2 regions of the Paenibacillus sp. FSL R5-0486 genome follow, and region 1 is predicted to be linked to the other one. Evidence: riboswitches for the same ligand, from Rfam matches in the RefSeq annotation. Region 1 holds a riboswitch; the other holds the start of a gene.
What was found. Region 1 has a riboswitch for cyclic di-AMP ahead of MKY01_RS00525 (C40 family peptidase). Riboswitches for the same ligand answer to the same signal wherever they lie in the genome.
Positions count from the first base shown of each region.

Region 2: it holds a riboswitch for cyclic di-AMP, as region 1 does, so the genes downstream of both, MKY01_RS18025 (3D domain-containing protein) here and MKY01_RS00525 (C40 family peptidase) in region 1, are expected to answer to the same signal.

Region 1 covers NZ_CP150237.1:107,691-112,712, reverse strand. Annotated here, with positions in the region: gene MKY01_RS00535 (M1 family metallopeptidase) at 1-1,518, shown strand, start outside; gene MKY01_RS00530 (hypothetical protein) at 1,529-2,380, shown strand; cyclic di-AMP (ydaO/yuaA leader) riboswitch at 2,626-2,763, shown strand; gene MKY01_RS00525 (C40 family peptidase) at 2,803-3,237, shown strand; gene MKY01_RS00520 (GNAT family protein) at 3,593-4,087, shown strand; gene MKY01_RS00515 (cytochrome c) at 4,238-4,594, shown strand; gene rbsK (ribokinase) at 4,669-5,022, opposite strand, start outside.
Region 2 covers NZ_CP150237.1:4,059,527-4,064,548, forward strand. Annotated here, with positions in the region: gene MKY01_RS18015 (hypothetical protein) at 1-167, opposite strand, end outside; gene MKY01_RS18020 (polysaccharide deacetylase family protein) at 321-1,112, shown strand; gene MKY01_RS18025 (3D domain-containing protein) at 1,220-1,894, opposite strand; cyclic di-AMP (ydaO/yuaA leader) riboswitch at 1,897-2,092, opposite strand; gene MKY01_RS18030 (amino acid ABC transporter ATP-binding protein) at 2,311-3,033, opposite strand; gene MKY01_RS18035 (ABC transporter permease subunit) at 3,020-4,483, opposite strand; gene MKY01_RS18040 (M20 family metallopeptidase) at 4,667-5,022, shown strand, end outside.

The sequences.
Region 1 (5,022 bases):
CGGATGCAGTATGTGCAACCAGATGACGGAAATATCAAGGACACCACCCTCATTAAAGTACGCTTACCCAAACCCGTCAAAGGCGGGGAAAGCATCACGCTCCACACCCGATTTGAAGTGAATCTGCCGAAGATTTTTGCCCGGATGGGAACTGCTGATCATTTTGTCATGGCAGGTCAATGGTTTCCCAAATTAAGTGCCTATGAACCTGAGGGCAGACGTGGACGAACAACGGAAGGCTGGAATCTGCACCAGTACCATGGCAATTCAGAGTTTTACGCTGACTTCGGTATATATAGTGTACGTATTCGGGTGCCCGAAACATACAAAGTGGCTGCTACCGGATTTCCGACGCAGCAAGCCGTGGTGAAGAATGGAGAAAAGGTCTATCAATTTTACGCCGATGATGTGCATGATTTCGCCTGGGCGGCCTCACCCGATTTTGTGTACGCCGAGGAACCCTTCTCTGCACCCAATGTGCCTGGTGTACGAATCAAGTTATATCTGGACCCAGCTCATCAGGATCTGAAAGAACGTTATTTCTACGCCGCGAAGGCCGCTCTAGCCAATTATAGCAAATGGTTTGGCCCATATCCTTATGCTACCTTATCCATCGTAGTTCCACCCAAAGCGGGGAATGGCGCTGGAGGTATGGAATACCCTACGCTAGTTACAGCCTTTGGAGCCGATGACACCACGCCAGGTTATGACCTGGAACGAACCGTAGTCCACGAGATCGGACACCAGTACTTCTACGGCATGGTTGCCAGCAACGAATTCGAGGAAGCCTGGCTGGATGAGGGATTCACCTCTTATGCAGAAGACAAACTGATGGAGCAGGAATACGGATTGATTCCGAATCTGCCGGTACAATCGGGACTGATTACATCTCCTTCATCCTTAACACAAGAGTCCTGGAAGTTCGATTCACAGGATGAGTATGCAGCCAATGTCTACACACGCGGCAAGCTAGTATTGCTCGGCATTGAACATCAAGTTGGTGCCAAGAAGATGGAGCGTATTCTCTCTACCTATGTGAAGAAGTACCGTTTCAAACATCCCACATCCGCTGATTTTCAAAAGGTTGTGGAGCAAGTGACCCGCACTTCCTGGTCTGATTATTTTGATCAATACGTCTATGGTAATGGGATGGCTGACTTTGCTGTAGAGAAGATTCGTATTACGCCCGTACAGAAAGACGGTCAAACATTGTACGAGTCATCCGTGACGATCGCAAAAAAAGGTAGTGATTACAGCGCCGTTCCTGTTCGCATTGCTTTTGAAGACGGGCATATCCTCACCAAGCAATGGAATGGCAAAGAAGATCGCATCACGTATAAATTAACTCACACATCCCCCGTATCCTGGGCCATGACCGATCCCCTGTACTCGATCGTGCTGGAGAACCGCCATATGAACAATTTCCTGAAATCCGGACTGGATGAGCAGACGAAGTCCCGCTGGAGCATGAGTGTAACCAAACTAATAGAAGCCATATTCGGAGGTCTGTCATGGTGAGGTGGAAACGGTGAAAGCGAAAATACGTGAAGGCTGGTTTCTCGTCCGTCAGCATATGTTCATTGCCGCACTCTTATTTCTCTATCAACTCATTTGGGGATATTTCTTCTATCGAATGGTACAATCGGCCGTCATCCCACTGCTCCTTCGCTATCCAGATGCTGATGCCGGTGAGCTGAGTACACTTTTGTTCAAAATGGAAAGTCAACTTAACCTGTCTACCCATCCGGAGGTTCATCGTTATCTATGGATTCTCGGGGGCATGCTGCTGGTTCGCATGTTGATCAGCCCCCTCATTCAGGCAGGACTGCTCTACTCACTTCAGCACTTTAATTCTACAGAAGAGCGTATCCCCTTTGTCCGCGGAATCAAAAATCTGTGGAAACCGATGCTACTGCTCCACACCATACGTACATTATTGATACTTCTGCCCGCCTACTGGCTCATACCGAAGCTTTACTCAATTCTCATGGACGGATTTCATTCCCTTCAATTACTTTTGCCTGGTATACCTTATGTTGCTTCCTGGATTGTATATGGTTGGATCATCCACCATGTCATACTCTACATGCAGTTCGGTGTTTCGGCACCAGAAGGAGAAGGCGGGGCTCACGGTACCCTCAAAGCCCTCTGGATTGCACTGCGTCATCTCATCGCCGTAATCGGCATTGCACTCCTGCTGGGCGGAGTACACCTACTCGTCTTTGGGGCATTCACTACAGCCTCATGGTTATTAACGGGACTTACCGGACTTATACTACAACAGACGTATCCACTTGCCAGGTGTCTATTGAGTCTGTGGAAAATATGCAGCCATTTCCGATTATGGCAGTCCAAAATATCCAAAGGTGAGAGCAGATAGTTTAAAAATTGTTACCATCACATGTTAAACTCATGGCCTAATATGTACTTATAAATAGGCAAACCTCAACCTTTCCCCGTCAAAGGTCGAGGTTTTTTTTGCTAAATTTGTTGCTAAACGTTGCCAAAGCCGTACTCCTCTGTTACAATAATCGCAGTGAGTTTTTAGTAACAACTTTGTAATATTTACATTCATATTTGTAACTACTTAAAATTAAATCGTCATTTCTTGATTTCGCAGGTGCATAACTAGCATAGCCAAATTCCTGGCACCTGGGAAGCGGGGGAACCAGTTATGGGTGAATTGATCTTGCTACAGAGGGATCATAGGGGACCTTCAACCGAATCCTTAAGCTAACCTCGCAGGCGTTGGAAGGGGAATATCTCTTGTTCAAGAAGAAATTAACCGCAGCTGTACTTAGCATCACATTCGCTTTATCGCTTGGTGCAGGTAGCGCATTCGCAGATTCAAAGATGGACAAAGTAATTGATTCAGCAATGGGAACTACATATCAAAGTGGAGGAACAACGCTCAACGGCTTTGACTGCTCCGGATTTACACGGTATGTATTCGACAAGTTGGGTATTGATTTAGCACGCCAATCCAGTTCCCAATTCGACATGGGCGATTCCGTATCCCGCATGGAAATGAGAGCTGGCGATCTGGTGTTCTTTAATACAACAGGTAAAGGCGTATCCCATGTAGGAATTTTTGTAGGGGATGGAAAGTTCGCACACTCCTCTTCTTCCAAAGGCGTTACGATCAGTGCATTGAGTGAAAACTATTGGGCCAATCGTTATGTTGGCGCAAAACGGATTATGAGCACGGACGCATATGAATCACTGGCCCTTGACTAGGGACAAGCTGAGCAACATGATGCTGTAACCATTAAACATACTGGAACGAAGCAAGAAGCATAACAGAACCGCCCGGTACATTCTCCGCAGGAATGTATCCGGCGGTTTTTTTGTGCTTCAATCCTTATTCATGTTGCAAGTTATACTCGGGGCATATCCTGCGACATCAACAGGTTCATTTTGCGTTCGTTCGTCCGTGCCCTTATGATGTTTTTACCCATCCCGTTATAATATAAACGAAATTACCGGAACTTTTGTTTCATTTTTTTTCTTGGGAAGGAAGACTTGCTAAATGAACATCACTTTTGTAGAGTGGACAAAGAGTTCTGTTTCAAGGAAAGGAGCATGCAGGTGTATGAAGGAAACCCCTGTGACGTTTCACGTTGTACCCATGCGAGAAGAACATGCGGAGCTTATCTGCAGTTGGCAGTATGATCCGCCTTACAATATCTACAGCTGGCTCCCCTGGGAGCAGATGAAAGCTCTGGAAGTGGAATTCGGAGATGCACAGCTGCGGCAGGAGCAATATGCGAGCGTCCTGGATCAGAACGATCGTATATGTGGGTTTGCTCAATACTTCCCACTTCAAGGGGTAACCCGGATTGGCCTTGGCATGCATCCAGAGCTGTGTGGTCAGGGTCAAGGGACAGCTTTTGTCACTGCCATTGTACAAGAAGCCATTCGCCGAAATCCCACGAATGAGATTGATCTGGAAGTACTCACTTGGAATGCTCGTGCCATTCAAGTCTATCTGAAGAGTGGATTTGTCACCCATGATACATACGAACGGCAGACCCCAACCGGCTTGAAGCCCTTTCACTGTATGGTTTATGAAGGGCCTCGCGGTTAGAATCCATTGCAAAACAACCAAATTTGCCCCTTGTTATGTGATTAGTTCAAAAAATTCCCACAAAATGCTATGATGTCAGTACAGGTTCCGTTATAATGATATGGATAGTTTCAGGTTAGATGATCTTTCATTCTGGAGGGGACATAAGGGATGCACAAATGGATCATGAGCGGAGTATTTTTTGCAGCATGCGCTTTAGCTATTGTTTTAATGTTTACGCTTCCAGGGAAAGAAGAAGTGGCTGAAGAAGCCAAGCCAACCATGCCGGAAGTAACATTGGATGCCGGACAGGCTGAAGCACTGGTCAAAGCCAATTGTATCTCCTGTCACGGGGATCAGCTTCAAGGTGGCGTAGGACCTGCTCTGGCTAACATCGGCAGCCAGGATGATCTGGAGAAGATCTATTCTACGATTGTCAAAGGTAAAGGTGGTATGCCTTCCTTCAAGGGCAAACTGCAGGACGAAGAGATTGCAAATATCGCCATGTGGCTGTCAGAGAAGAAATAATCTCTGCACACGCATAACAAAGAGGCGCTTAATCCCCTTTTCGGAGAATAAGAGCCTCTTTGTTATATCAATTATTAAGCCTCTGCGGCATGCTCAGCCAAAAAGGCCTCAACTTCACGTGCGTACGGCATCCCGGACTGGGCGCCGAGCTTTGTCACGGATAACGCCGCCGCACCCATGGCAAAGCCTACGGCCGCGTCCAAAGTCTCACCGCGCGCGAGAGCTACCGCCAGCGCGCCGTTGAAGCAATCGCCAGCGCCGGTCGTATCGACGGCGCTTACGGCGTAGCCGGGCGCACGGCACGCGCCGGCACGCCCTGCTTGTACGCGGCCACCAGGCGGCGCCGCGTACACAGCCCCCTCGGGGCCGAGCGTCGTGACGACAGCGGCCCCGAGGGATGCGGCGAGCTCTGCGACCGCCGCATCCAG
Region 2 (5,022 bases), 3.3 Mb from region 1:
TCTTTATGCCCAGGAATATGGACTGTCGTCCCGCTTACGCGCTCATGATCCACGTAGAACGTTGCTACGGCGCCAATATGCGCCTTTCCTCCGGTAACGAGAAAAACCTTATCTTCTCCTGCTTCAATCACCTGTAAACGTATGGATTTCAAATCATATGTACTCATACCCATCCACCTATCCTTTTCTATATGTTATGTATGGAGGAATTATGGCTGTCATAAGATAAATCCGCAATGAAACTTCTCACACTACGCATATTTTATGGAACCCCCGGGCATACCAAGGAGAACGTCATTTTGGAAAAGGAGGCCGTTATTATGCGCGTACGCCTCATTATGCTGATGGTTATCGTTATTTTTCTCGGGGGATCTCATGCTCCAGTTTCATCGCGGGATGTTTCAAGCCCGCCAAGTGAATCAGTATCAGGTTCGGATTCTGCGGAAGAAGAACAACTGACATTGGGACAATTACGTCAAAAATATGCCGATACGTTCAAAACCAATGGTCCTTCAACCAAGAAGGTTGCACTGACTTTTGATGATGTACCTGATCCACGATTTACTCCACAAGTACTGGATGTATTGAAGAAATACAATGTCAGAGCTACATTCTTCATCGTGGGTAGTCGTGCTGAGAAACATCCGGATCTGGTGAAACGCATCGTTAAGGAAGGGCATATGGTTGGTAATCACAGCTACAATCATCCTGAATTCAGTAAACTGTCGATGAATGCCTTTCGCAAACAAATTTTACATACCGGGGATATTATCCAACGTTTGGCAGGATATACGCCCAAGATGATTCGGCCACCTTATGGAGACATTAATGAAGAACAGCTGAGATGGGCTGCCAAACAACACTATAGCATTGTGAACTGGAACGTAGACTCCCTGGACTGGAAAGGCCTTTCAAAGGAACAGGTGAAAGATAACATTCTTTCTGCCGTAAAACCCGGCTCCATCGTTCTGCAACATGCTGGAGGCGGTGTAGGGTCAAACCTGAACGGCACGATTGAGGCTTTGCCTGAAATTATTGAGGAACTACGTAATCGGGGATATGAACTGGTCACCTTGGACGAAATGCTGGGATTGCCCAAGGCCAAAGATTAAGATGACCGTGGTAGAAATAAATGAGAATATTAAAAGGGTGCTGTTCAATCGCGAATTAGCGACTGGCAGACACCCTGTTTGAATTCATTTTAAATGTTCTTTTCTCTCTACTTCAGAATGTACAGCTCGATATCCTGAAAACCAAATGAGCTTACAGACTGTTTGCTACCCGGGATAAAGATATCAATCCGGTGACCTTTGATTGCACCGCCCACATCCCGCGCTGTGGCTACAAAAGCTTGTTTTGGCAATCCTGGATGGCTGTGACCAGTTACCAGTACTTTGGTTCCAAGTGGAATTACACTTGGATCAACTGCAATCGTACCCAGTTCAAGGTCATTTCCGAAATAATCGACTGCACCCCAGCCTCCATTTTCAGACGGATCTGCAGAGTATGCCGTTGCTTTTACGTTCACAGCTTTGCTGTAATCGAATGTTTTACCCCAGGCTTGAACAACTTTGTTATCTGCGTTGACGTCCAAGCTTGCTGTAGCAACAGTCTTCGCTTGGGTCTTGCTCTCCGTTGCCGCAGCGGCTGCTACATTGTTTGCCTTACCGGGAATCGTAATTTTCAAACCACCATAAATGTTGTAAGCCGAAATGTCGTTGTTTGCTTTAATTAACGTGTTGAGTGCTACTCCATATTGTTTTGATAAGGTGTAGAAGGTATCCCCTTCTTTGGCCACATGAACTGAATCGGCGTGAGCCGGAACGGCTTGAATGAGCATTGCTGTTGTCATTAATGCTACTGCTGTTTTGGCTATACGTTTCTTGTTAATCATGGTCTTCCTCCCTCATTGTGCCTGCGAAGTTAGTTGTCGGATTCGGATGAGGAGCCCACCCTATAGGTTCTTCGTTACATTTGAAACGTTATGTACCCAATTCACCCCAAGCAGTGTGCTGTAGATCTTTCCCCCTGCACAATCTGCATCGTTACATCCCCCGCACTCCCTATCCGGAAGTTTCGGCAGAGTTCAATATATCACAATTTTGTAACCTGAACTTGTAGTAATTCTTACCAAATGGTTTTTAGCATGTAAGCATTTGTAAGAATACTGGTTAATTCAGAAAGTTTGGTTGACCCGATTCCTTTATATTTGGTAACAGAATAGTTACTTTTCCGAATCCATACGTCATTATTATCCATAAAAAATAGCGTTACCGACTCGAAGTCAGTAACGCTATTTGATCACATCGTTTAGAGTACTTTCGCAAGAAAATCACGTGTACGTGAATTTTTGGGTGCTCCAAACACCTCATCAGGTGTTCCCTCTTCCACAATAACCCCGCCATCCATGAACAAGATGCGGTCTCCCACTTCACGTGCGAAACCCATCTCATGGGTTACGATGACCATCGTCATTCCGCCTTCTGCAAGACGTTTCATGACATCCAGCACTTCGCCGACCATCTCAGGGTCCAGTGCCGACGTAGGCTCGTCAAACAGCATCACATGCGGCTGCATGGCCAATGCTCTAGCAATGGCGATCCGCTGTTTCTGTCCACCAGACAGCTGATTCGGGAATGTATCTTTTTTATCGTACAAGCCCACGGTGTTAAGCAGATCAGAGGCAATTTTCTCCGCTTCCTGAGTGGATTGTTTCTTCACTTTAATCGGAGCAATCGTGATGTTTTGCTGTACCGTTTTGTGTGGGAACAGGTTGAAGTGCTGGAACACCATGCCCATTTTCTCACGAGTTGCGTTAATGTTATGCTTGGGGTCCGTGATTGACACGCCTTCAAAATCAATCTCTCCTGAGGTAGGCTGTTCCAGCAGATTCAGACAACGTAAGAAAGTACTTTTACCTGAACCGGAAGGACCGATGACCACGACAACCTCACCTTTGCCAATCGTCACGTTAATGCCCTTAAGCACATCGTTATTTCCATAAGATTTGTGTAATTGTCTAACGTCTATCACTTGCACTCAACTTCCTTTCCAGTCGTCCCAGCAGCTTGGACAAAATGAACGTCATTACAAAGTAGATGGCTGCTGCAATCAAAAATGGACTCAACCCTTGGTACGTAATGTTCTTGACTACACTTGCCTGATACATAATATCCACCATACCGATAACGGAGATAATGGAGGATTCTTTGATGATAGTTATGAATTCATTACCGATCGCTGGTAATACAGCTTTGAAGGCTTGTGGCAATATGATATAACGCATCGCGGCGCCTCTTCCCATACCTAATGAACGCGCTGCCTCCAACTGACCACGATCCACACCTTGGATACCTGCACGGAAAATCTCCGCCAGATAGGCACCACTATTGATTGAAAGTGTAATGATACCTGCCTGAAGTGCAGTGAAGTTAATGCCAAAGCTCAGGGAAAAACCATAGTAAATAATCATCAACTGTACCAACATCGGTGTGCCACGGATCACTTCAACGTAAGCCGTACCGATCCAGCGCAAGATTGCAGCGTCATGCAAACGGAACAAACAGATGATCAATCCAATAATTACCCCGAAGATAACCCCAAGTGCAGACAACAGAAGTGTGTATCCTACACCTGTAGCATAGAAACTTTTGTACTCCCAGAATACTTGGAAAATATTTTGTGATTTGTTCGCTTTATCCGCCATCAAGAGGCTGGCGTCCGTCACCATCTGATTGATTTTATCTTCGCTTTTCAGTCGCTCCAGTGTTCCATTTACTGCAGCTAGCAGCTCGGTATTACCTTTACGAATCCCGATTGCCGCTTCTGCTTGCTCTTCGTCCGGAACAGCAGCAGCAAGTCCAATGATATCGTCCAGATAACCTACAGCAACGGTATCTTCAACGATTGCCGCGTCAATGCGTTTTGTTTGCAGTTGAAGCACGATATCCGAGATTTTATCCAGCGCAGTAAGCTTCGCTCCTGGAATACTCTGTCCGATCGTTTCCTGAATGGAGCCTTTCTGAACGCCAATCTTCGCATTTTCAAGTTCTGCCATGGTTGGATATTTGTCTTTATCCACATTGCGAACCATAATCACTTGTTTTGATTTATAATAGGTGTCGGAAAAATCGATACTTTTCTTCCGCTCATCCGTCGGCGTCATACCTGAAATCACCAGATCAACACGCCCGCTCTGCAATGAAGGCAGAAGACCGTCGAAGCCCATATCCTCAATCACAAGCTCAGCGCCAAGATCTTTGGCAATCTCTTTGGCGATCTCAATATCGAAACCGACGATTTCATCTTTGCCATTAATCACTTTATGGAATTCATATGGTGCAAAATCGGCACTTGTACCGAGCACCAGCTTTTTACTGCTTGAATTATCTGTAGTTCCACTTGCAAGTGCCACAGGAACGGCAGTCGTCAGCAGAATAACAAAGGTCAACAGCATCATGGTGTAACGACTTATTAATTTCAACCTTTTTCTCTCCCCTTACAATACTTTGTATGCTTCTCATGTTGATGACTGAGTCATTATAAAGTACAATGCATGATTATGCAATGCATTTTGACAATACAAATCTTGACTTGTTTCTGAAAAAATAAAGCAAACATGATATAATCAATGAATTATTTTCATTTTTGCATAAGGAGTTTACTAATGACAGCTAACAAATCACAAATTCTGACGGTTATTGATCAATATGCTTCCCGTTTTAAAGCCATTTCATCATATATCGGTGCCAACCCCGAACTGGGAAATGAAGAGTATCTCGCTTCTGCCCGTTTGAAAGAAGAACTGTTCTTCCACGGTTTCACTGTAGAGGCTCCAATCCTCGGTCTGGAGACAGCCTTTATCGGAACCTATTCAGCCGCCAAACCCGGCCCTACCATTGCTTTATTGTGCGAATATGACGCCTTGCCGGAGATCGGTCACGCTTGTGGTCACCATCTAATCTGTATGATGAGTCTTGGGGCCGCTGTTGGGCTAAAATCTATTCTGGATGAAGTAGGTGG